DNA from 3 places in the Cytobacillus gottheilii genome. Region 3 is predicted to be linked to each of the others. Evidence: riboswitches for the same ligand, from Rfam matches in the RefSeq annotation. Region 3 holds a riboswitch; each other region holds the start of a gene.
The links. Region 3 has a riboswitch for S-adenosylmethionine ahead of J1899_RS12515 (methionine ABC transporter ATP-binding protein). Riboswitches for the same ligand answer to the same signal wherever they lie in the genome.
Positions count from the first base shown of each region.

Region 1: linked by a shared signal. The riboswitch ahead of J1899_RS18865 (methionine ABC transporter ATP-binding protein) and the one ahead of J1899_RS12515 (methionine ABC transporter ATP-binding protein) in region 3 are both predicted to bind S-adenosylmethionine.
Region 2: linked by a shared signal. The riboswitch ahead of J1899_RS15610 (LLM class flavin-dependent oxidoreductase) and the one ahead of J1899_RS12515 (methionine ABC transporter ATP-binding protein) in region 3 are both predicted to bind S-adenosylmethionine.

Region 1 covers NZ_CP071709.1:3,775,322-3,783,256, forward strand. Annotated here, with positions in the region: gene sufC (Fe-S cluster assembly ATPase SufC) at 1-616, opposite strand, end outside; gene J1899_RS18850 (YuzK family famiily protein) at 1,028-1,180, opposite strand; gene J1899_RS18855 (MetQ/NlpA family ABC transporter substrate-binding protein) at 1,457-2,308, opposite strand; gene J1899_RS18860 (methionine ABC transporter permease) at 2,321-2,989, opposite strand; gene J1899_RS18865 (methionine ABC transporter ATP-binding protein) at 2,982-4,007, opposite strand; SAM riboswitch class I at 4,202-4,307, opposite strand; gene J1899_RS18870 (O-acetylhomoserine aminocarboxypropyltransferase/cysteine synthase family protein) at 4,440-5,756, opposite strand; SAM riboswitch class I at 5,878-5,978, opposite strand; gene J1899_RS18875 (SCP2 sterol-binding domain-containing protein) at 6,043-6,363, opposite strand; gene J1899_RS18880 (MFS transporter) at 6,530-7,792, opposite strand.
Region 2 covers NZ_CP071709.1:3,141,877-3,149,811, forward strand. Annotated here, with positions in the region: gene J1899_RS15600 (M3 family oligoendopeptidase) at 1-208, shown strand, start outside; gene J1899_RS15605 (ATP-grasp domain-containing protein) at 519-1,475, opposite strand; gene J1899_RS15610 (LLM class flavin-dependent oxidoreductase) at 1,491-2,540, opposite strand; SAM riboswitch class I at 2,649-2,752, opposite strand; gene J1899_RS15615 (methyl-accepting chemotaxis protein) at 2,922-4,625, opposite strand; gene J1899_RS15620 (GyrI-like domain-containing protein) at 5,110-5,556, opposite strand; gene J1899_RS15625 (hypothetical protein) at 5,788-6,279, shown strand; gene hpaB (4-hydroxyphenylacetate 3-monooxygenase, oxygenase component) at 6,418-7,872, shown strand.
Region 3 covers NZ_CP071709.1:2,535,042-2,542,976, reverse strand. Annotated here, with positions in the region: gene J1899_RS12530 (M20 family metallopeptidase) at 1-977, opposite strand, end outside; gene J1899_RS12525 (MetQ/NlpA family ABC transporter substrate-binding protein) at 1,050-1,865, opposite strand; gene J1899_RS12520 (methionine ABC transporter permease) at 1,884-2,534, opposite strand; gene J1899_RS12515 (methionine ABC transporter ATP-binding protein) at 2,524-3,555, opposite strand; SAM riboswitch class I at 3,682-3,788, opposite strand; SAM riboswitch class I at 3,861-3,958, opposite strand; gene J1899_RS12510 (hypothetical protein) at 4,114-4,305, opposite strand; gene J1899_RS12505 (hypothetical protein) at 4,439-5,008, shown strand; gene J1899_RS12500 (hypothetical protein) at 5,194-5,502, opposite strand; gene J1899_RS12495 (hypothetical protein) at 5,665-5,808, shown strand; gene J1899_RS12490 (DUF3889 domain-containing protein) at 5,792-6,127, shown strand; gene J1899_RS12485 (H-type small acid-soluble spore protein) at 6,382-6,561, opposite strand; gene J1899_RS12480 (hypothetical protein) at 6,759-6,977, shown strand; gene J1899_RS12475 (2-oxoglutarate dehydrogenase E1 component) at 7,410-7,935, shown strand, end outside.

The DNA of each region.
Region 1 (7,935 bases), 1.2 Mb from region 3:
AGTGCGTAATAATTAAGCAGCCAAACTCTTCGCCGCGCATTTCATTGATTCCTTTTGAAACAACCTTTAATGCATCGATATCTAATCCAGAATCAATTTCATCAAGGATTGCAATTTTTGGTTCAAGCATCATTAATTGAAGGATTTCGTTGCGTTTTTTCTCTCCGCCAGAGAATCCTTCATTTAGGTAACGCTGAGCCATATCAACGTCCATTTCTAAAAATTCCATTTTGCTATCCATTTGACGGATAAACTTCATTAATGAAATTTCATTGCCTTCACCGCGGCGGCTGTTCATTGCAGAACGCAAGAAGTCAGCATTTGTTACACCGCTAATCTCGCTTGGATATTGCATAGCAAGGAAAAGACCTGCTTGAGCACGCTCATCTACTTCCATTTCTAACACATCTTCACCATCCATTACGATGCTGCCAGATGTAACTTCATATTTCGGGTGACCCATAATCGCAGAGGATAATGTTGATTTCCCTGTTCCGTTTGGTCCCATGATTGCGTGAATCTCTCCGCCTTTAACTTCAAGATTAACACCTTTTAATATCTCTTTGCCTTCAATTTCAACATGAAGGTCTTTAATTGTTAAAGTTGATGCTGCCATAATAATACCTCCGTCAATTATGAAAGATTTGTATAAATCGGCTTTGCCGCAAACCTCTTAGTTTAATTCTCATTTTATTCTCATTACAATCTTATAACAAATGAAAAGTGATATCAACTCTTTCAGAACATTCGTCTATGGAATAAGAGAATATGTCTAATTATAGAGTTTTTTTCCGTCTTTTTAAACTTTTTAGTATATGTATGCTCTAAAGTTATTCTCCCCTTTCTGAAAGGCTCAAATTCAGTGCAGAAATCCTATTTAACTATTTTCTGCGACTAACTTGGATTGTATGTGAAAATAGCCTGAAATAAAGATCGTGAAAGACTTAATTTTATTTCCTTTATGATCACTGCAAAAGAAAAAACCAGCTCAATTCAGATGAGCCGGTTTCTTCCTATATATATAACATTAAGAATGTACTTTTCTTTCTAAATCGGCAACCATACGCTGGCTTTCTACATATTCCTTTTGCCGCTTTTCTTCAACTTCCATTCGCACATCATGCTTTCGGCTGTAAACCTCATATCCGACTCCATGGGCTCCACGCATGGCCTTTTCCATTTCACTCGTATAATTTAGGTTTAGCTGGTTAATAACGAACCATTCCTTTCAAATTTCCGCTGTGCGGATTATTTACTATAAAATCGTATCATTGACTGTATACCCGACACAATAACGGTAAAACCTGATATATCGTGATATATGACGCTGGTTCAGTCTGAAGGTCACTTGAAGGAGTCAGTTCGTTTAATTGCTGGAGTTTAATCTTATTTAAAGCAGGTTTCTAAAAATCAAGACATATAAAAAAGCTCCTGCAAACACAGGAGCTTTTTTATATTATTCAGATACAGGTACAACTGCACCTTCATATTTTTCAAGAATGAAATCTTGGATTTCTTGTGAGTGAAGAACTTCTACTAATGCCTTGATTGCTTCGCTCTCCTCATCACCACTGCGAACAGCGATTACGTTTACGTATGGAGATTCTTTGTCTTCGATTGCAATAGAATCTTCAATTGGATTTAATCCAGCATCAATTGCATAGTTAGAGTTAATTAGAACTGCGTCACCTTCGCCATTGTTGTAAATTTGCGGAAGAAGGGATGCTTCATATTCAGTATCGAATTCTAGGTTCTTGCTGTTTTCTTCAATATCTTCGATTGTTGCTGCTGTTTTTTCAACGCCTTCTTTAAGCGTGATTAATCCTTGCTGTTCTAATAATGAAAGGATACGGCCATGGTCAGCAACAGAGTTACTCATAATAATTGTTGCACCATCTGGAAGTTCATCTAAGCTCTCATATTTTTGAGAGTATACACCAATTGGCTCGATGTGAATTCCGCCAGCGTTTACGAAATCGTAATCATTCTCAGCGATTTGTGCCTCAAGATAAGGGATGTGCTGGAAGTAGTTAGCATCAATATCTCCAGCCTCTAAAGCTTGGTTTGGCAAAATATAATCTTGGAATGTAGTGATATCCAGTTCAAAGCCTTTCTCTTCTAAAAGAGGTTTTGCTTCTTCTAAAATTTCAGCATGCGGAACGTTTGAAGCGCCAACTTTAAGTGTTGTCGTTTCAGCTTCTTCACCGCCGCCTGCATTGTCTCCTTCAGTACCTTCATCAGAAGTTCCGCAAGCAGAAATAATTAGTGCTACTGTTAAGGCTAATAAAATTGATAACCATTTTTTCATCTTTTTTCTCTCCTATCGTTTGTCTAATTTTGATGTTATAAAATCACCAATGAATTGGATGATAAATACAATAATTAATATAATAATCGTTGCTACAAGCGTTACATCTGCACGGGTACGCTGGAAGCCTTCTAAATAAGCGAGGTTTCCAAGTCCGCCTGCACCAATTACACCAGCCATAGCTGTATAACCTACTAACGCAATGGCAGTAACTGTAATACCAGAAACTAATGCTGGCATTGATTCAGGTAGAAGCACTTTCCAGATAATTGTGCTAGTTTTAGCACCCATCGATTTCGCTGCTTCAATAACCCCTTTATCAATTTCCCTCAAACCTATTTCAACCATTCGGGCATAAAATGGCGCTGCTCCGATAATAAGAGCAGGCAATGCTGCATTTTGACCAATCATTGTGCCTAAGATCAGCTTTGTAAAAGGAACTAAAAGTACAATTAAGATAATAAATGGAATAGACCTAAAAATATTAACAAAGGCACTAATGACTTTATTAACAGGAGCATTAGCCCAAATATTTCCTTTGGCTGTTAAAAAGAGCAGCAATCCTAAAATAGTACCCAGGATAAAGGTTGCAAAAACCGATATAGCCGTCATATATAATGTTTCTAATGTAGCTTCCCACATTTTATCCCATTGGACATTTGGAATGAGTGAATTAACCATTAGAAATCACCTCCACTCCAACATTCTGGGAATGGATATAGTCGATTGCCTTAGCAATTTCCGTCTGTTCCCCATCAAGATGAATAAATAATGTTCCATAAGAACCCTTTTGTGTTTGTGATATTTTCCCTTGCAGAATATTTACTGTAACCGAGTAATGACGAATTAAATTCGTAATAAGCGGCTGTTCTGCAGCCTCACCAACAAAGCCAAGCTGAATGACTTGCCCCTGTGGATAAAGGTCGAGTAGATGCTGAACAGTTTCCTTCGTCTCTTCCGGTTCAGTCACTTGCTGTACAAATCTCTTTGTAATCGGTGCAGTTGGGTTTTTAAATACTTCAAGAACAGGTCCTTCTTCAACAATCTGACCATTCTCCATCACAGCTACACGGTGGCAAATTTTGCGAATTACATGCATTTCATGTGTAATAAGTACAATGGTTAAGCCAAGTCGTTCATTAATATCGACAAGCAGTTCAAGAATTGAGTCTGTTGTCTGTGGGTCTAACGCAGATGTTGCCTCATCACACAGCAGCACCTTAGGATTATTCGCCAGTGCTCTCGCAATGCCAACCCTTTGTTTTTGCCCTCCGCTCAGCTGGGAAGGATATGCATCCTCTCTCCCCTCTAAACTAACAAGACGGATGAGTTCATCCACTCTTTTTATTCTTTCCTGCTTCGAAACGCCTGCGATCTCCAGTGGAAAGGCAATATTCTCTCTAACATTTCTGGACCATAGCAGATTAAAGTGCTGGAAAATCATACTGATCTCTTGTCTGGCCTTTCTTAAGTCACTGCCTTTAATGCGTGAAACTTCGTTATTGGCAACGACTACACTGCCTTCAGTAGGAATTTCCAAACCATTTAGCATACGGATTAATGTACTTTTCCCCGCTCCACTGTAGCCAATCACTCCAAAAATTTCGCCTTCTTTAATTTCAAGGTTCACTTGATCAACCGCGTTGACCTTCCCTTTTTTCGTTGCAAATATTTTCTTTGCATTTTTTATAGAAATCATATGTTGTTTCACCCTCTCATTCCTGACATTGCCTATACAATAGTTTTTGATTGGACGATGCCTTTCATTCTCCTCAATTTCAGAAAACACATTAAAATATCTTTTAACCAGTCAAATTTTCCAATTCTTGAAAACTAGCAAAAAATAAAAATGCCTTTCTGTTATGAGCAGAAAGGCATTAAAAAAAGTCCTTTCTCTCATCTATCAAAGCCATAAGCTTTGAGTGAATTGGCACCATTTCATTTTCATGACGGTTGCCGGGCTTCATAGGGCACTTCCCTCCACCTCTCTTGATAAGAGCTAAACATCTATATTCAATTCGTTTACATTCATTTATAAATTACGAATGCTATCGTATCACGGTCATGATAAGGGTGTCAACTAAAAAAGTGAATTCCAAAATATTCTATATCTGCTCTGATAAGACTTTGTTTAAGCTTTAGCGGCAAGTGTTGTGATTCCTGTTGCCGCCTCAATCGCCTGCTCTAGATCCTCAATTAAATCTTCTGCATTTTCAATTCCGACAGATATGCGGATTAAATCTTCAGGCACTCCCGCAATTTTTAATGCTTCATCGTCCAGCTGCTGATGGGTTGTGCTTGCAGGATGGATAATTAAGCTTTTTGCATCGCCTACATTGGCAACGTGTGCCCAAAGATTAAGGTTATTAATTAAAGCAGCACCAGCTTCTCTTCCGCCTTTAATGCCAAAAACAACAACAGACCCTGCACCTTTTGGCAGATATTTATCTGCTAAAGCCTTGTCTGGATGTTCTTCATCTCCAGGGTATAACAGCCAATTTATAGCAGGATGGCTTTTGAGATAGCTGATAATTTTCTTTGTATTTGCCACATGCTCCTTCATGCGCACGTGCAAAGTTTCAATTCCTAAAGTGAATTGGAATGCATTTTGCGGACTTAAAGCTGGACCCAGATCACGCAAAAGCTGAACACGTGCCTTTGTGATATATGCAGCCTCACCAAGCGCCTCACTGTAAACTAAGTTATGATAGCTTGGATCGGGTTCAGTAAAGCCTGGGAATTTCGGTGAATTCCAGTCAAACTTGCCGCCATCTACTATAATCCCTCCCATCGTTGTTCCATTGCCGAGAAGCCATTTGGTGGCAGAGTGGATCACAATATCTGCACCGTATTCAATTGGCCTGCACAGATAAGGAGTAGGGAAAGTATTATCAATAATTAACGGTATGCCATTTTCATGAGCAATAGTCGCTACTGCTTCAATATCCAGCACTTTTAAGCTGGGGTTACCAATTGTTTCTGCAAATACCGCTTTCGTTTTATTCGTAATTGCCTCTCTAAAAGCTTCCGGATCTTGCGGATCAACAAACTTTACATTTATCCCATACTTAGGCAATGTGACTGCGAACAAATTATAGGTGCCTCCGTATAAGTTAGATGCGGCGACAATTTCGTCTCCGGCACCAGCAATATTTAGTATTGATAAAGTAATTGCAGCCTGACCACTTGAAACAGCCAGTGCGCCGATGCCACCTTCAAGCAGTGCCACTCTTTCTTCGAACACACTTACAGTCGGATTATGTATCCGTGTATAAATATAACCTGGTTCCTTTAGTCCAAAAAGGTTTGCAGCATGTTCAGTATTTTTGAATTGATAAGCATTATTTTGATAAATTGGAACTGCCCGAGCACCGGTTACTGGATCCGGTTCTAATCCTCCGTGAATACCCAATGTTTCGAAACGATATTTTTTTTTCCTTTCAGTCATGTCGATCTCTCCTTTTAATTGGTTTTCGTTTGAGTATCATCATGCTGCATTCGCTCCATACGATAATTCGTAACAGCGAAAGACCCTCTTCAAGAAGAAGAGGGTCTGGAATTCACAACTCTTCTTATCTTTCAGAGCATCTGCTCTGCTGGATTTAGCACCGTGTAATTAACCGGTTGCCGGGTTTCGTAGGGCCAGTCCCTCCACCTCTCTTGATAAGAATATTAAATTTTCATATTTGTTTGAAATTTTAACATATAGGATATACCCAGTCAACAAGAAACCATTAATTTTTTCCAAGATATAAAATTGTTTCTAATAAAAGAATACTGCGAAAAGGGCCTTTTATTTGGATTGGCTGTTCTTTCATCAGTTGCCGCAGCTTTATTTTTTGCTGAAAAAGATGAGTCAGAGTTGTTTTAGGGCCATAAATCTCCATCTCACATTCCATTTGAGAAGTAACATCAGCCCTCCCGTCTTCAATCCGTAAATATAGGTGTTCAGCCTCGCTATGAAAATGCACCGTCAGCCTGCGATTCTGCAATACTTGAAAGACATGCTGTTTTTGCTCTAATTCTTGAATAAAGGATTTAGCCAGCTGTTCCATTGGAGTACACCTCAAAATTCTTAGTCTATATAAGCTTTATTCCGTGGAACTGCGTCTTTATCCTGCATATTTTATTCAACAAATTAACCAAAAAAAAGACAATGACCGCTGCTATTACGGTATTGTCTGGGATTATTTCCTGAGAAATATGTCAGTTGAGAGCAGGCTACGCTGTCATTTGTGCGATTTTTTTAGGATTAAAGCGTTTAAAGACAATGAGGAAATAAAGTGAACCTATTAAATACAGTATCGCCGTAATCGTGAAAACAGTAGCGTATCCCCAATAAGAACCATACATCATCACAATACCCGTTGAAACAGGTCCCATAACTGCCCAGCCTAAATTAAAGACCATCTGGTTCACAGAGCTGGCAAATCCTTTCATAGAATCGTCAACTTTTGACATCATCAGTGACATTTGTATAGGATTTCCCGCATTCATTAAAGCCTGCCGGAAAAGAAAGCCGATTGCTGCAAGCCAAAGCTGTTCTGTATAAGCGGTTAAGAGTAAAAATGGCAGTGATGATAGCTGTAAAATAACGACCGCTTTCACTTCACCAAATCTTTGTACTACTTTAGGTCCGATAATCATGGCTACTGCAGTCATTGCCTGCCCAAGTGAGATAATCATCCCGACTGCTGAGTTTGAAGCGGCAAAACGATCTGAAAAATATAGATTTAAGTAAGGTATAACTAATCCTGCGCCGACACCAATAATTAATTGTGCGACTGCAAATAGAACGACAATCTTTAAACTATCTTTTCTTGCCGACAAGGCAGCCTTTACGGAATCAGACTTAGATTTATCAATAGAATTCGTCACCTTGCGGCTTTCTTGGAACTTTATAATCGGGAAGATTCCAATTAGGAAGATAATACCTCCCAGCATCAGTGTAACTCTTATGCCGTTCAGTTGTGACATAAACAATGAGAAGAAATCAGTTAATAATCCGCCGCTGAGGTTGCCAATGACATTTGCCCCAGTCATAATGGCAAAGTGAATGCTGAATAAGTGCACCCTTTGTTCTGCTCGAGAGTTTTCAGCGAGCCAAGGAATACTTGAGACTTGTAAAAAAGCAGATGTTAGCCCAGTTGCAAAAGCAGCCGATAATAACATTGCCGGCCCTTCAGCCAGGCTGCGGATCATCAAGACGGCTCCGGTTGCGATTGCACCATAAAGCATAATGTTTTTTCTGCCAAACCGATCGCTTAATAAGCCTGCTGGAATAAGGATGATTGCCGTTGCCAGTGATGTCAATGAAATCACTTGCCCATTCATCCCATCCGAATAGCCTAATTCACGAATATAAAAGTTGTAAATAACCATAAAAATACCTAAACCAATTTGTGTAAAAATATTGGCTAGAAAGGCACGCCGGATATTTTGATTATATCCTTTAATTTGGTGAACCCACTCTTTATAGAACATGCTCTTATCGCCTCAAGACTTCTTTAGAAATTTTGTTAATATTTCGCATCCCTAAATATAATATTCTTAATAAAGGCAATTGTAAATATATTTCGATGACAAAACGATACATTTACTAAAAAACAACATTCGCTTCAAACTGT
Region 2 (7,935 bases), 610 kb from region 3:
TTCAATGCTTGGTGCACTGCAATTACTGGAGAATTATCAGAAAGACCCGGCAAAAGCAATTGAAGATTATAAAAAAGGTGCTGGTGCTGACTATAACCAAAGTATTGCTGCTATTTATGAAGAAACAGGCGTAAGCTTTGATTTTACAGAACCAGCTGTGAAAAGAATGGGTGAATTCCTGGAGAAAGTGATTCAGGATATTAACTAACAGAGGCTCTTAGCCTTTACACGCGGAAAATGGCACAACTAGCACATGAAGCTGGTTGTGCTTTTTTCTTTCTTTGGCAAAAAACAAAGTGGCGAGACAAAACTAAAACCATATTTCTAGAATGCTTATATTCAATGTCATGGTTTGGTTATTTAAACAAGACCGTTACAATGCGCTCCGGTCCCTCCGCACCATTTCACTCATGTTTGTAATAATAAATAATTAAAAAAACCGAATGATTAGAAAGATTTACCTCCTAACCATTCGGATCTTAGTCGTAATAAATACTTATGCCCCAGTCCCTTCCAACTTATATATTTACTGATACTGAGTAGTGTTCTTCCAGTGTCTTCTTCAATAACGATGCCAGTTCCAGCATTCCATATTTTCCTGCTTTTGCTTCTGCATCGGAATTATAGTTGGTGTTTGTATTAATATCATAGGTGTAAATGTCGCCGTCAGCGTTTTTGATAAATTCAATACCAGCCACTTGAATATCATTTCTCCCCAACACGTCTTTATATTTTCCTATGATATCATCATCAAAGCCTTCAATGATTTGAAACTTAGGCTTCTCTTCAACCTCATCTCCTACTGGACAGAATAAGTCTCCAATCTGGCAGGCATCAGCCGGGCATAGTTCGAAGCCCTCTGATGTATCCACCCGAACAGCATAAACAAATTGGCCTCCGACAAATTCACAGCGGGTGATGTAGCTTTCTGGCGATTGAATATATTCCTGAATAAGGGTAATTCCATCAACAGGCTCTTCAAATGCTGGTCCCTCGACATATGCTTTCAGAGCGTCAATACTCTGGAATAATTGCACACCCAAACCTTTGCCGGCACGGTTATGCTTCGTGATAAACGGCTGTCCTGCGAAAGCTTCTGCTGCTTTTAAAATCTGCTGTTTTCCAACCGCTGCAATCGTTTTTGGTGTTTTGACACCAGATTTTTCTAACTCCAGGTATTGCAGAACCTTGCTGACTTCAAGCTTTAGCGCACTTGTGCCATTCAGTACAATACGTCCATGCGCTTCCAGCCAAGCTAATACCTGTCCGGAAAATTCAGCGGCAAAACGGTGGTCACGTGTATGAGAAGAAGCACTCATTCTGCTGTAGAATATTCCTTCCGGCGGTTCTGAAGATAAATCCAGTGTTCCTTCGTCTAAATGCCATTCTTCATAAGGAACACCAAGCTCCTCTAGTCTATTGGTTAAGTGGACGGTCCACTCACTATTTTCATGGATTACATATACTTTGGTCATGTTCGGGACCCCTTTCTAGTTTTTTATTAAACTGCGTTTTTGCTCAACTAATGGCATAACCTGTTTTGCAAATCGTTCCATTTCCTCTAATTGAGGTGAAAATTGCAATAGCAGCAAGTCTAAACCTTTTTCTTCATATTGCAGAATTCGCTCGGCAATTTGCTCAGGTGTTCCTACTAAATTTGGACGCAAGCCACGGTTGGAAACAGAGTAATCCTGAAGCTGAATCTGCTGTTCTAATTGTGATTTCGTCGTGAAATCTTTAAAGCCGGCATATGCACTTGAATCCTTTACTGTTGTGATCTTTTCAAGTTCAGCAAAAGCCTCTTCTTCTGTATCACGGCAAATCACATAGGCGGCCATCCCGAATGAACTAAAAGGCTCATTGCCAGTTTGGGCACGTCTTGCCTTCATATCAGCAATTTTTTGCTGTATTTCTTCAACCGTTCCGCCATGCATCACATAGGCATCACATTTTTCGGCAATGGTTTGCTTGCCTTTTTCACTTTCCCCGCCTGCATAAAGAATCGGATTTGGTCTTTGAACAGGCTTTGGCGCAAGCTTTGTATCTTTTAAATCGTAAAATTGGCCAGAATATTGGAAGGTTTCTTCTGTCCATAACCCTTTTAAGACATCAATAAACTCCTCGGTACGGGCATAGCGCTCGTCATGTTCGGTGAAAATTCCAGCATATTGGCGCGCCTCTTCTGCCCACCAGGCAGATACTACATTAAGAGTAAAACGACCGTTGCTGATGTGATCAATATTGGCTGCCATTTTTGCTGCAACGGCAGGATTATGAAAACCAGGGCGGATCGCCGTCATAATTTCAATTTTCTCAGTAACCGCGGCAAGAGCAGCTGCCGTAGACCAGGCTTCAAGCGAATCATGCTCTGGCCCTTTAATATCATTTAAATATAATTCCGCGATTAATGTTGTGGAATATCCCCATTGCTCAGCACTTTGAATCACATTTTTTGCATAATCAAAAGTTGCAGGCATTTGTTCATCTTCTACATTACGCAGCCATCCTCCAAATATCGGCAGCCAAAAACCATATTTCATCTCTCTTCGCCCCTCTGACAATTAATTATCTACTTTTCCTATAACTTAAGTAGGATTAATAAACAATGAAAAAACTCTCCTCCTAAGAAGAGAGTTTTATAAACCCTCTTCTCATCTTTCAAGCATTACGCTTGCTGGAATTGGCACAGTGTTCACAAGAACCTGCTGCCGAGGCTTCAAAGGGCCAGTCCCTCCACCTCTCTGGATAAGAAGAAAATATTCAATTTTTCATTTATTTAATAAGGATAATAAATTAAATTCATACAATTGTCAATAAATTAATTCTACTCTCTAAATATTAAGTAATTTACCTATTACCTTCTAGACAAATAAATTATTTTCATGTAGAAATCTAAACTATTCATTTTTCACATTCAAACACTAGACTTTAAACCTGCTGACAACCACTTTTAGATCATCTGCTAAATTGGATAGTGCTGCTGATGAAGCAGCTATTTCTTCCATTGATGCAAGCTGTTCCTCTGCGGAAGCTGCCACGTTTTGTGAATGGGAAGATGTCTGTTCTGATACGTTAATAATCCCAGAAACGGTTGCTGACACTTCTTGTGTACTAGCCGATATTTGTTCAGAAGTAGCTGCCATATCATTCGTTTGCTCTGTTAATCGCCCCATATAATCAAGTATTTCCTTGAAGTTTTCGCTCGTCTGATTTACAACTGCTAACCCTTTTTTCACATCCAGAGTTACTTGTTCTATGGACTTGTTAGACTGCTCCATATCTGCTTGTATTGTTTTAATCAGTGCAGAGATTTGCGAAGAAGAGCTTTGAGATTGTTCAGCAAGTTTTCTTACTTCATTTGCAACGACAGCAAATCCTTTTCCATGCTCTCCTGCTCTAGCAGCCTCTATTGCTGCATTTAATGCCAGTAAATTTGTTTGATCCGCGATGTCAGTGATCGCTTTCGTTATTTTCTCAATTTCCTGGGATCGTATTTCAAGTGTTTTTATGACCTCTCCGCTTGCTAAAACAGATGAGTTTATCTCATTTATTTGCATTACTGTATTACTGACAAATAAACCGCCCTCTTTGGCTTTTTCAGCAGCAAGCGTACTGACTTCTGAGACTGCTGAAGCATTTTCAGCAATTGAGTGTATGCCCTTTGCAACTTCTTCAAGAGCTAAAGCACTTTCTTGCACATTTTCCGTTGATTGTTCGGCTCCATTCGCTACTTGTTGAATTGATTCTGTAATCGTCTCTGTGGCAATGCTCGTTTGCTCTGAGCTTGCAGTTAACTGTTCCGACGAGGAAGCTAGTTGTTCTGATGTTTGAATAACTTCATCTACCATCGTTTTAAGATTTTGAGACATGTGGTTGTAGCTCACAGCTAAGGAACCAAGCTCATCTTTTGAATGATCCTGAACTTTCGTCGTAAAGTCCCCATTACCAGCCCTTTCAAGAGCTTTGGTCATAATGGCAAGTCTCTTTTTCATTTTAGATGTGAATAGATAAACGATCGCAACAGCTAAGGCTATTATAATCAATAAAACAATGGTGAATTTTGTTAGGAAAGAAGATAGTATTTGATTAATTATTTCTTCTGAAGCACCAACATAAAAGATCCCAATCACTTCACCCGATGAAGAATGGATGGGCATATAGGCCGTTTGATACATATTCCCTGCCACATTTGCTTCACCATAATAACTTTCTCCATTATTTATGACAGTGTCCACTACCTCAGAAGAAGCTTTGGTACCAATCGCACGCTCTCCATCGATCATGACATTTGTCGTTACACGGGTATCTTTAAGAAAGATGGTTACAGTGTCGCCCGTATCTTTCCCTATCACATCTACTATTTCAAAGTTTTCATTTATTTTTGCAGACCCTTTATATAAATCATTTCCTTTAACTTCCCAATCACCTGGGTACGTATTGTCGATATATCGATAAGCTAAACCTAAATCTCCCTTTGCTTTCTCTGTTGCAAATTCTTTAATCCCTATTGATACCTCATGATTTGCAACAAACCCAATAACTGCTGACAGAATCACAATGATTGATATAACAATCAAATTTATTTTTGCAGCCAGCTTAAAATTAAATTTCTTGATTTTCCCCAATGCACTTTCTCCTATTCGATCTGATATTCATTTTTATATCTCCCCAAAATACTATCGGCTAATATAAGATAAACATTAATACGGTTTTTACCGAAAAGAAAAAATAATTTTTACTTGTAAATTTCCCCTATGTAATCGATAGACACCTTGAATGGTTACAGATTTTCCTGTTCTCCGGTCTGCATGCAATGAAGCAATGCTTACATCACAAACAAAAGAGCTGCTGATCGATTAGGATCAGCAGCTCTTATTAGATTTCCTTTTGATATATAGTGGATTCAAAGGTTTTTATTGAATCGTTATTTAAAATACCTGAAGAGCTTCTACATTCGCAAAAAAATCCTCCATCTCTTCATAATCCATTGACCATTCTGAGATCCAGAAGTGTTCTTAATCATCTAAATACTTCAGCTTTATTAAAGTGCAGTTTGAAACACAAACCCTGGCAGTTACAATAAAATATCATCATATACTTTTTATACCTTTAAACTTGAATGGGCAAATAAATCTCGACCTCTTCTTCGCCGTCTCCAACAGGATGGTATGTTTCAATAATAAAAGCATCCAGATCTAGTTGATGACCTTGTTCTGCTGCCCAATTTAATAATTGTGAATGCAGTTCAGCTACCTTCGACATATTACCTCTAATCGTTATGTAGCTTTTACTTATCTCCATGTACTCCATTCCGGGTGGTGTTTCACTTAATTGTTCACTTACAATCAAGCCTGCATAGAAGGTTCCAACCTTATGTTCCTTATTCTTTTTAGGCTCATACAAGCTAATTTCGGTTTCTGTTGAATGTAAGATTTCCTCTGAGCGATTTAAAAGCTCTTTTGCGAGTAAGGGAACATCATAACCATAGTGAACAAACTCCCCACTTCCTTTTAGAGCAACAAGTTTAAAATCTTTTTTTACCTTCTTGAAAAACATGTTAAACGCTCCTATCCTTTATACTTTCCAACTTATTCAACAGAAAAACCTTACTTCCTGCACTAATAATAAGTTATTGTCCTGTCAATTGAACTTTATGCAAAAAAAGTCGTATCTTTTATCCAGCATAGGCAGCCGCCCATCCCTCTAGGCTTCAACCGAATAATGTGTAAATAAATGTATGCTGATTTCTTGGAACTCCAGGAATCATGACATGATGGAGGTATAAAGATGATTAAATTAATTCCATTTCAAGGAACTGTCACGATGATTACTGATTTAATGGGCCAAAACGGTGAAGGAGCCGGCTGCAGCAAACTGATGACGGTTGAGAACAGTATGGGTTCAATCGTCAATTTCGTCGTCACACCAGCCACGTATTTTGCTGAACATGAAGCAGTAGCCGCGGGAGATGTGGTAACCGGCTATTATGATGGAAATGCTCCTGCCATATTGATCTACCCACCGCAATACCCGGCGATCGTAATGGTAAAAGAAAAGCCTTATCAGAATGTGAAAGCTGATTATTTTAATACTCAATTGATTAGCAGTGACGGAGAATTACAATTAATGATCTCTCCATATACTCAAATCTTACTGACAAACGGGCAGCCCTTTTCAGGAAGCATCGTAAATCGAAATTTACTTGTTATTTATGGAACTGCCACAAAGAGTGTTCCTGCCCAAACCAATCCATACAGAATCATTGTTTTGTGTCAGTAATATCCCTGAAAAGTCTGGTGGAAAACAATCTTAAAACAGGAAACACGGGAATGTTCAGCATAAAAGCAAAATATAATGACACTAATTTAGTTCATTGTTTTTTTGGGGGATCCTGCAGCAAAGGGAGAGAGCAAAAAAATGGGCGTTACTAGCGGAAAATCGTTTATAGACAGATTAAATCAAATGGAAAACGAAGTGTGGTTTGATGGCGAAAGGGTTAAAGGGAATATTTCCGAGCATATTGCATTTAAGGGCATCCTGAAGTCAAAAGCTTCGCTGTACGATTTACAAACCAATTCCGACCTAAAAGATGAAATGACCTTCTTTTTGCCTAAAGAAAAAGAACCCTTCGGCATTTCGTATATGCAGCCAAAAACAAAAGATGATTTACAAAAAAGAAGAAAAATGATGCAAAACTGGGCGAGGAACACACATGGATTGATGGGAAGAAGTCCTGATTATATGAATACGGTTGTAATGAGCTTTGCTTCCTCTGCATCCATTTTAAACGGCAGAGATAATTGTTTTCCCGATCATTTACATGCTTTATATAAAAGAGCACTAAAACAGGATCTTTCATTTACACATACTTTTATTACACCACAGGTCAATCGATCTCAAGTTTACATGGAGTTCTCAGATGAGCCAATTTCCGCTAAAATTGTGGATAAAAACAATACGGGATTAGTTATAAAAGGTGCTCGTTTGCTTGCTACTCAAGGAGGATTAACGGATGAGGTGCTGGTCTTTTCTGCACCAAGGCTGTTTATTGATTCAAGCGAGGTGTTTGCCTTTTCCATCCCGTCTAATACGAAAGGGTTAAAGTTTATTTGCAGGGAATCTTTCGTGGGTGGAGAATCTTTTTTTAATCATCCATTAAGCTCACAATACGAAGAAATGGATTCAATTGTTGTTTTTGATAATGTCATGGTTCCGTGGGATCGGGTTTTTTATTATGAAAATGTGGATGCAGCAGCTGACTTTCTCCTTCAAAGTTCCTTTTATTCATTCGCATACCATCAAGTGATCACTAGACAGATTGTCAAAACAGAATTTATTCTCGGGGTCACTGAACTGATTGTCAAGGCCATTAATGTCGGCGAATATCAGCATATCCAAGAAAAACTTTCTGAAATCATCATTGGACTTGAAACTATGAAAGCACTTCTAGAGAAATCGGAAAATGATGCTATAGTAGATGCGTTCGGCATTATGCGTCCCAGCTTAATGCCACTGCAAGCGGCCAGTACTATTTATCCTAAAATATATCCACGCTTCAGTGATATCATCCAGCTAATTGGAGCGAGCGGAATGATTTTACTGCCCACCGAGAAGGCCTTTCAATCTGAAATACGCCCAGACTTAGATCAATACCTGCAAAGCGATGGCATGAATGCCGAGGATCGGGTAAAACTTTTCCGCTTAGCATGGGATCTGACGATGAGTTCTTTTGGTACAAGACAAACGCAATATGAAAGATACTTTTTTGGTGACCCTGTTAAATTATCAGGCAATCTTTATAGTAACTATGCAAAAGATCAATATGTTGAAGAAGTAAGAAAGTTTTTAAACCAGCAGCAGAATATGCATTAGTGAAGTATCCTAATTTCTCAATCATCTGCACGGCTAAAAATGATCCTTATTTGCTATACTGAT
Region 3 (7,935 bases):
CCTGCATCTGTTGAGCCAAGCCCTTCGCGTACGCCCATGACAGTTTCTCCTAATTCTTCAGCAGCTTCTCTAAATATTTCATCATATTTTTCGTTTGCAAGTAGGTTATCAACTTCATTTTGGAAAGCAATAACATTTAATTTTGCACCAGTGGCTAAGGCTGCGCCTTCTGCAACTGCTTTTACCTTTTCAGTAACTTCATTTAATTTTGCTCTAGTTGCTGCACGAATAAAGAATCTTGCTTTAGCATATTCAGGAATAATATTCGGAGCATCTCCGCCATGTGTGATAATTCCATGAATACGCACATCATCTGTCAGCTGCTGTCTTAATGCATTAATTCCATTGAACAATTGAATAACCGCGTCTAGTGCATTAATGCCTTCGTGCGGAGAAGCAGCAGCGTGTGCAGGTTTGCCGGTATATTCAAAATCAAGCGGATCAACCGCAAGAGAAGGTCCAGTTAAACGTGTTTCACTATTTGGATGAATCATTAAAGCCGCATCTATTCCATCTGTTAGATTATGTTTTACAAAGCTTCCTTTCGCACTGCCGTTAGGTCCGCCTTCTTCAGCAGGTGTTCCAAATACAACAGCTTCACCGCCAGTTTCTTCAATCACTTTGCTTAATGCAATAGCTGCAGCTGTACTTGTCGTGCCAATAATATTGTGCCCGCATGCATGACCAATTCCTGGCAAAGCGTCATATTCAGCTAAAAATGCAATTGATGGTCCGGGTTTGCTGCCTTTTTTGCGTGCGACAAAAGAAGTTTCATGCCCTGCAACGGCCTTTTCCACAGTGAAACCTTCTTTTTCAAGCAGTTCAGTCAAAAGGGAAGAGGCAAAGAATTCTTCGTTTCCTATTTCGGGGTTCTCATGAATTTTGTGACTTGTTTCTATGTATACAGATTTGTTGTCTTCAACATTTTGAATAATTTTCTCTTTTAAAACAGCTGCTGATTGAGTAGATGAGCTCATTGTATTTCCTCCTTATAATGGAGGAGGTTCTTGCTAAAAGCAAAAACCTCCATGAATTTTTAGTGTGACGGTTTACCAGCCAATGTTGCTAAGTGGCACAAAAGTAGGGATTAAGTTGCCATCGTATTCTTCTTTAATAAATTCTGCAGTATCTTCTTCCTGGTAAAGCTCGGCAATTCTTTTATAGGTTTCGTTATCTTTGTCTTCTTCGTTGGCAGCAATAATATTAATGTAAGGTGTTGCCGTTTCGCTTTCATGGTAGATGGCATCAGTCAATGGAGTAAGTCCTGCATCACGTGCAATTCCATTGTTAATAAGAGATGCAGCAACGTCTGGCAATGCTCTTGGAGTTTGAGCAGGAACCATTTCAACTAATTCAAGGTTTTTCGGATTATCGGTTACTTGAGTTAAGTTGCCGTTAGAATTAAAATCTTCTGGCAGTCCGATTAATCCGGCATCTTCAAGTAGCATTAATGCACGTCCTTGATTCGATGCATCATTCGGAAGTGCAATTTTAGCACCATCAGGAATATCATTAACGTCTTCGTATTGGTCAGAATAGATACCCATCGGAGCCAGAACTGTTGTAGCAATTGGAACAAGGTCTAAATTATGCTCTTCAATAAAAACATCAAAGTAGGCAACCGTTTGGAATGCGTTTAAATCTAATTCATTTTCTGCAAGTGCTGTGTTTGGTGCTACGTAATCAGAGAAAGACACGATTTCGATGTCAATGCCTTCCTTTTCTGCCTTTTCAGCAATAAAATCCCAAGTTCTCGTATCCGTGCCGCTAATTCCGATTTTCACCGTTTCCGAACTGTCGCTGGAGCAGCCTGCTGCAAAACCCGCAAATGCTAATAATATGCTTGATAGTATAAGTTTTTTCATGATGTATTTCCTCCTAAATTATCTTCGTCTAATTTTTTTAGCTGTAAAATTCCCTAAGCTTTGTAACCCTTGCACAATGACCACAAGAATGGCTACAGTGATCATCATTGTAATTTCATCAAAACGCTGATATCCATATGTAATGGCTAAATCGCCAATACCGCCGGCGCCAACTGCTCCTGCCATTGCTGTTGCCCCTACAAGCCCGATGGTTGCGATGGTGAGCGCAAGGACGAGGGAGCTTAGAGCCTCAGGTAGCAGAAATTTAGAAATGACCTGCCATGGAGTAGCGCCCATTGCTTCAGCAGCTTCAAGAACGCCTGGGTCAACCTCCAACAAAGAGTTCTCTACCAATCTCGCAATATATGGCCCAGCATAAAAGACAAGAGGTACAATTGCAGCTGCTGTTCCAATAGATGTGCCAACAATTAGCCTTGTCACTGGAATAAGCGCAACCAATAAAATAATGAATGGTACTGAACGGAAAATATTAATGATTCCATTTAAAATATTAAAGACAGGCAAGTTTTGAAGCAGATGACCTTTTCTCGTGACAACCAGCAAGATACCAAGAGGCAGTCCAAGCAGGGTTGAAAACAAAAGTGAAAAAGTGACCATTTGAATCGTTTCAATCAGTGCTTCGATAATTTGATCTGTATTAGCTAGCATGTTCATTCACCTCCTTAATGCTTATATCCTTTTCTTGGATATAAGTTAAGGTGCGGGCAATTTCTTTTTCGTCACCTTGGAACTCTACAATTAAGTTGCCAAACGGAGTTCCCTGCAATTCTGTAATATTGCCAAAAAGGACATTAATATGAATATCAAATTTCTTGGAAATTTCCGATAATAGCGGCTGTCCAGCTTTGTTTCCGACAAAATTTATGCGGAAGATTTTTTGCATGCCTGCGTGCTGCTGAATCAGTTCCTTGATCGATTCTGGAAGCTGATCATTCATGACCGTGCTGACGAAATTTCTGGCTGTTGATGTAGTTGGAGAAGAGAAGACGTCAAAAACAGTTCCTTCTTCAATAATTTTTCCGGCTTCAATGACGGCAACCCGATCACATATTTCTCTAATAACAGACATTTCATGGGTAATGATTAAAATAGTAATGTTGTATTCTTTATTTATTTTTTTCAAAAGCTGTAAAATAGAGCTTGTTGTCTGCGGGTCCAGTGCAGATGTTGCTTCGTCACATAGCAATATGGAAGGCTGGGTTGCTAAGGCTCTCGCAATACCAATTCGCTGCTTTTGTCCGCCTGAAAGCTGATCAGGGTAATTATCTGCCTTGTCAGCTAAACCGACAAACTCAAGCAGCTCGTGTACACGTTTTTTTATTTGGTCTTTTGGTGTATTCACTAAAGTAAGCGGCATTGCTACATTGGCAAAAACAGTTTTAGAGTTTAATAGATTAAAATGCTGAAAAATCATGCCGATATTCTTCTTAACATTTCTGACCTCTTTGACAGACAGGGAAGTAAGGTCGTGTCCATCTACAATGACATGACCAGATGTCGGACGTTCAAGCAGGTTCACACAGCGAATGAGCGAGCTTTTACCTGCACCGCTAAAACCGATGACACCAAATATTTCTCCTTTATTGATTTTTAGGTCGATACCGTTAAGCGCAGCAACCTGCTGTCCGCCACTTTCGTATACCTTTCTGAGCTGCTGAAATTCAATCAAACTTTTCATCTCCATTTCCGTTGTGTTTCATAAGAAAAGCGCAAGCGCCTTAGCTCCTTTTAAAATAAAAAAGTCTCCTTCTTGAAAGAAAGAAGGAGACCTGCAAAAAAATACTGCAATCCGTTCTCCTTATCTTCCAAGCTGTTCTGCTTGCTGGATTTGGCACAGCCTCTCAGGAGGAAGCCGCTGCCGAGGTGTCATAGGGCCAGTCCCTCCGCCTCTCTAGATAAGAATATTATTTAGTTAAAATAAAAACCCTCTTCTAAAATAAGAAGAGGGCAATAAATAATAAACGTCATGACCTCTTCTTATCTTTCAAGCCGTGCTTGCTGGAGTTGGCACAGAATTAAATTCCGCTGCCGAGGTGTCATAGGGCCAGTCCCTCAACCTCTCTTGATAAGAAGTGTGTTCGTATTTTGTTTTTTTAAAACTTGATTATTAATTTAACGCATTAAATCATAGATGTCAAACATTTTTTAAAATAGTATATTTTTTATTTTGAAATAGTAAGTGATAAACTTTCCGGATGTTACATTACTATTCCTTTCATTCTATTTCCTATTCCTCGAAATATTCTTTAATTTCTTTTTCATTTGATCCATTAAAATAAGGGTTTTGTTCTGTTGCGTCTTTCTCGTCTAAATTCGTGCGAATGACTAGTGATGGACTTGAAGAATGCTTTGCAATTATTCGATCATCCAGCTTAGTGAACGACGGCAGCTTATTATTCCCGATGTTTTTGTTATCCATTGTAACACCTCCTTGTGTTAGCTTTGCTAACAGATACGTAAAATATCCATGCGAGGTTTTGGTTTTATCATAAGAAAAAAAAGGTAAGATAGTATTAAGTTATTTACCAAGGAGTGCTTTGGGGGGAAGAGGTTTGAGTATGTTTGATACGATATTAGATATTATAGACGATAAAGGTCCCATCTCAATGCCTGAATTATGTGATGAGATAAATGATAAGAATGGAAAAGCAGATATAGGGCAAAGTGTACAAATAGCTGACGTAGAGGCAGTCATTACGCGAAAAAAAGATTTATTCAAAGTTCAAGATGGATCTATAATGATTGATCCAAATAAAGATCCCATTCGATTGCGTGTTTCTTTAGGGGGTCATCCAGGGCCTTGGTATAAAATTAATATAGATTTTGCACAACAGCATTTTCATTATTTTGAGTGGCATTTGAGCAGGCATTCTAATACAAAAATACTTCCTAAAAGAGCAGGGAATCTTGCAGCGTTTAAAAGGCAAATGTATCGTTACTGCATATGGAACTGGTTAGAATTTTATGAAGACGATGGTTTAAGGTTAGAAGATACGTATTGGGATGTAAAACTTGAGACTAAAGGCAAAATATACAAAATGAAGGGTAACGATTCTTATCCGAAGGAATGGGCAAACTTCTGTATATCCTTGTCAAAATTGATCGGAAAGAGAATTTGTTAAGCTCCTATTTCTATTCATCAATCAAAATTGGCTGAGACATCATTAGAAATTCCAGCGAAACACAGCTTACATATTTAGTTCCGCACTATTCAAACTCGTAATGCAGACTTTGAATAAGTGCGGTTTTTTCTTGATAGAGGACCGCTATGCTTATTAATTATTAAAGCTGGTGGAGCTTAGCTTGATTAGTCTGCATCAAGAACCCGCAGTATAAATGCTTCATTTATGGCATCAATGAATAGACAATATTCATGCTCACAATCTACATTGAGCAGCAGCTGCAGCTCTTTCGGAATATATATTGCCCCGCCTTCGGTAATAATTCTTTTATTATTTGTTGTACCTGTCCGCGCTTTTTGAATAACCACCTGTTTCTTTGCATACGTAAGTTCAGCAAGCTTGCCGGGCAGCAGGCCGAACTCTTTTCGCCATTTACTTGGAAGCTGAATTTTACCTGTCTTGCTAAAATTTTTGCATTTATAAATATCAGGCATAGATGATCATCTCCATTTTGTTCATATATACCCTATTTCACCAATTCATAGATTAGAAACATGTTTGCATACTTTAAAAGCAATTCGTAAAAAATTTTTCCGGTACGCATAAAAAAACAGAGCTAACTTCAAACTGAATATAAAAAGGATGGGAGGCTTACGATGAAAGATAATCGTATGGATGATAAAGACATTATGCATCATTTATTAGAAGAACAAATTGCCTATATTTTAGTGGATGAAGAAAGAGAGCGTGCTAAAATAGAGCATTTGAGAAAGGCAGAACAACATGGTTTTGGTAAATAGTCTATTTCTGATTTTTTCATTAGTCTTTTCTGCTAATATTCACTCTGCAGAGCCGTTAGCACATCAATTCGTAGTGGTTCAAGATGGCTACGCACAGTGGGGAAGACTTGCCATGCAAACTGCGAAACAAAAATTCCCAGACGCTCAAATAGTCGATTATCGCTATGAGGGACGAACTGATGAAGGTGAGACGGCAATTGAGCAATTTAAATTGTGGGCGAAAAAAGGACAAGAGGAATTTGGCATTGTAATAAAAATTAGAGTAGATCAAAAAACGAATAAATTACAAAACATTCAAATATTAAAGACTAAACAATAATAATATTATGTAAACTATTAAGTTCAAGGTTATGCAAAAGGTTTTAGTTAAAGAAAAACAATAAATAACCCGAAGGATTAGCAGCAGTCATCATAAAAGGCTGTCTAATCTTTCGGGTTAGTTCTGTTGTTTGCTTGAAAACCAGCTGCGAATGATATAGAGGTATTAAATCAACAGGAAGTAATGGAAAGAAAGTTTCTCCAATGTCCTGCCAAAGCCTTCTCTCAAGAGGCAGCAAGATTTGTTTTAACTTCTCATTCTTCAATTAAATAAAGTACTGGAACTTCATGTTCACGCTCAGGTTCTTTCTTATAATAAATCCTAGCCGTTTTAGTGTTTTCATCTACATGTTGGATGATGACTGGCTCATCCATATAAGTGATGTTAAAGGTTTCTGCAGCAGAAGATATTTCAATGGCACGCCCAATATTCACTGATGTTCCTCCTATTTCATATATATAGGTTATTTTGTCATTTCAAGCGTATTTTATACGGAAAAATTTAGTAGAAATTGAATCTTTACGCCTGTAAAAATCAGAATTTTTATACTATAATTAAACATAAGTTTTTGAATGTTACACGGTTTTATGTGCAAAAAAATGGTGTTTGAAGAAAGGATGGAGGCTTTTACATGCAAATTCATTTTCATGCTAAGGAATTAATGGGTGAGGGTGATCCAATGGTTATTGCTACAGAAGATGGGATAGAAGTTACTCATCAATGCAAACAGAATCAATGTTTCATGTGCAGCGGTCATATTGATGATCCTGGAAATTCAAGATCAATCATAGAGACTGCCAGGACTGTACAGAAAAAAGTAGAGCCTCTTTATTTAGTAGAAATGTGCTAAGCTGGAAAATAGCATTTTAATTCTGTGTACAGTCGCCTTAAAGGGATGAGAACAGAGCTTCTTTTTCTTTGAAGGCAGAATACGTTATTTTTATGCTTGCCCATTGGCAAGTTTTCTTTGTTTTAGGGGATACCATAAGTTTTCAAATTTATAAATATATTCAAATAAAAACGAATGACAATTCATTTTCTCAATATAAGTATTTTTCTAATAAATAATATTTTATTTTCCACTATTTTCGTGTTTTTATCTTTGTATCTACGCCTTTAACGTGTTAAAATGGCTATGGAAACGTTTTATCCTCTGAAAAATAATATTATTCATAATCTTTTCCGTGTTTTTTAAAGCGGAGTTTCTGAATACCATTTAATGAGGATAAAATTTTAATATTATATAAAAAACATTTAAAAAGAGTTATGGAGGTAATTTTCCATGAAAAAGCCATCTAATGGCGAAGGGCCATTTGGTCTTGGTTTTCACGGCCCAAACCTCGGCTATGTAATTGAGCTTTATGAAAAATACTTAGAAGATCCACAATCAGTAGACGATGAAATGAGAATGTTTTTTGAAGAAAATGGATCACCATTCCAGGAAACTGGAACGTTATCTCAACCTGCACAAAACACAGAGCTTGCAGTAAGTGCCGGGCAATTGGAAAAGAGTCTGGCTGCTATTAAACTTGCTGACAATATTCGCTCTTATGGTCACTTGGGTGCGAATATTTTCCCGCTTAATGACCGTCCGGTTGAAGAAACGTTATTTGATTTAAACACATACGGTTTAACAGAAAATGATTTGATAAATGTGCCTGCACATGTAATTTGCACAGATGCACAAATCCCTCTTCGAAATGGGAAAGAAGCTATTGACTATTTAAAATCAGTTTATATGGGCCCAATCGCTTTCGAGTTTAACCATGTATACGATGCCAGCGAAAAAGAATGGCTTCGCCGCAAGG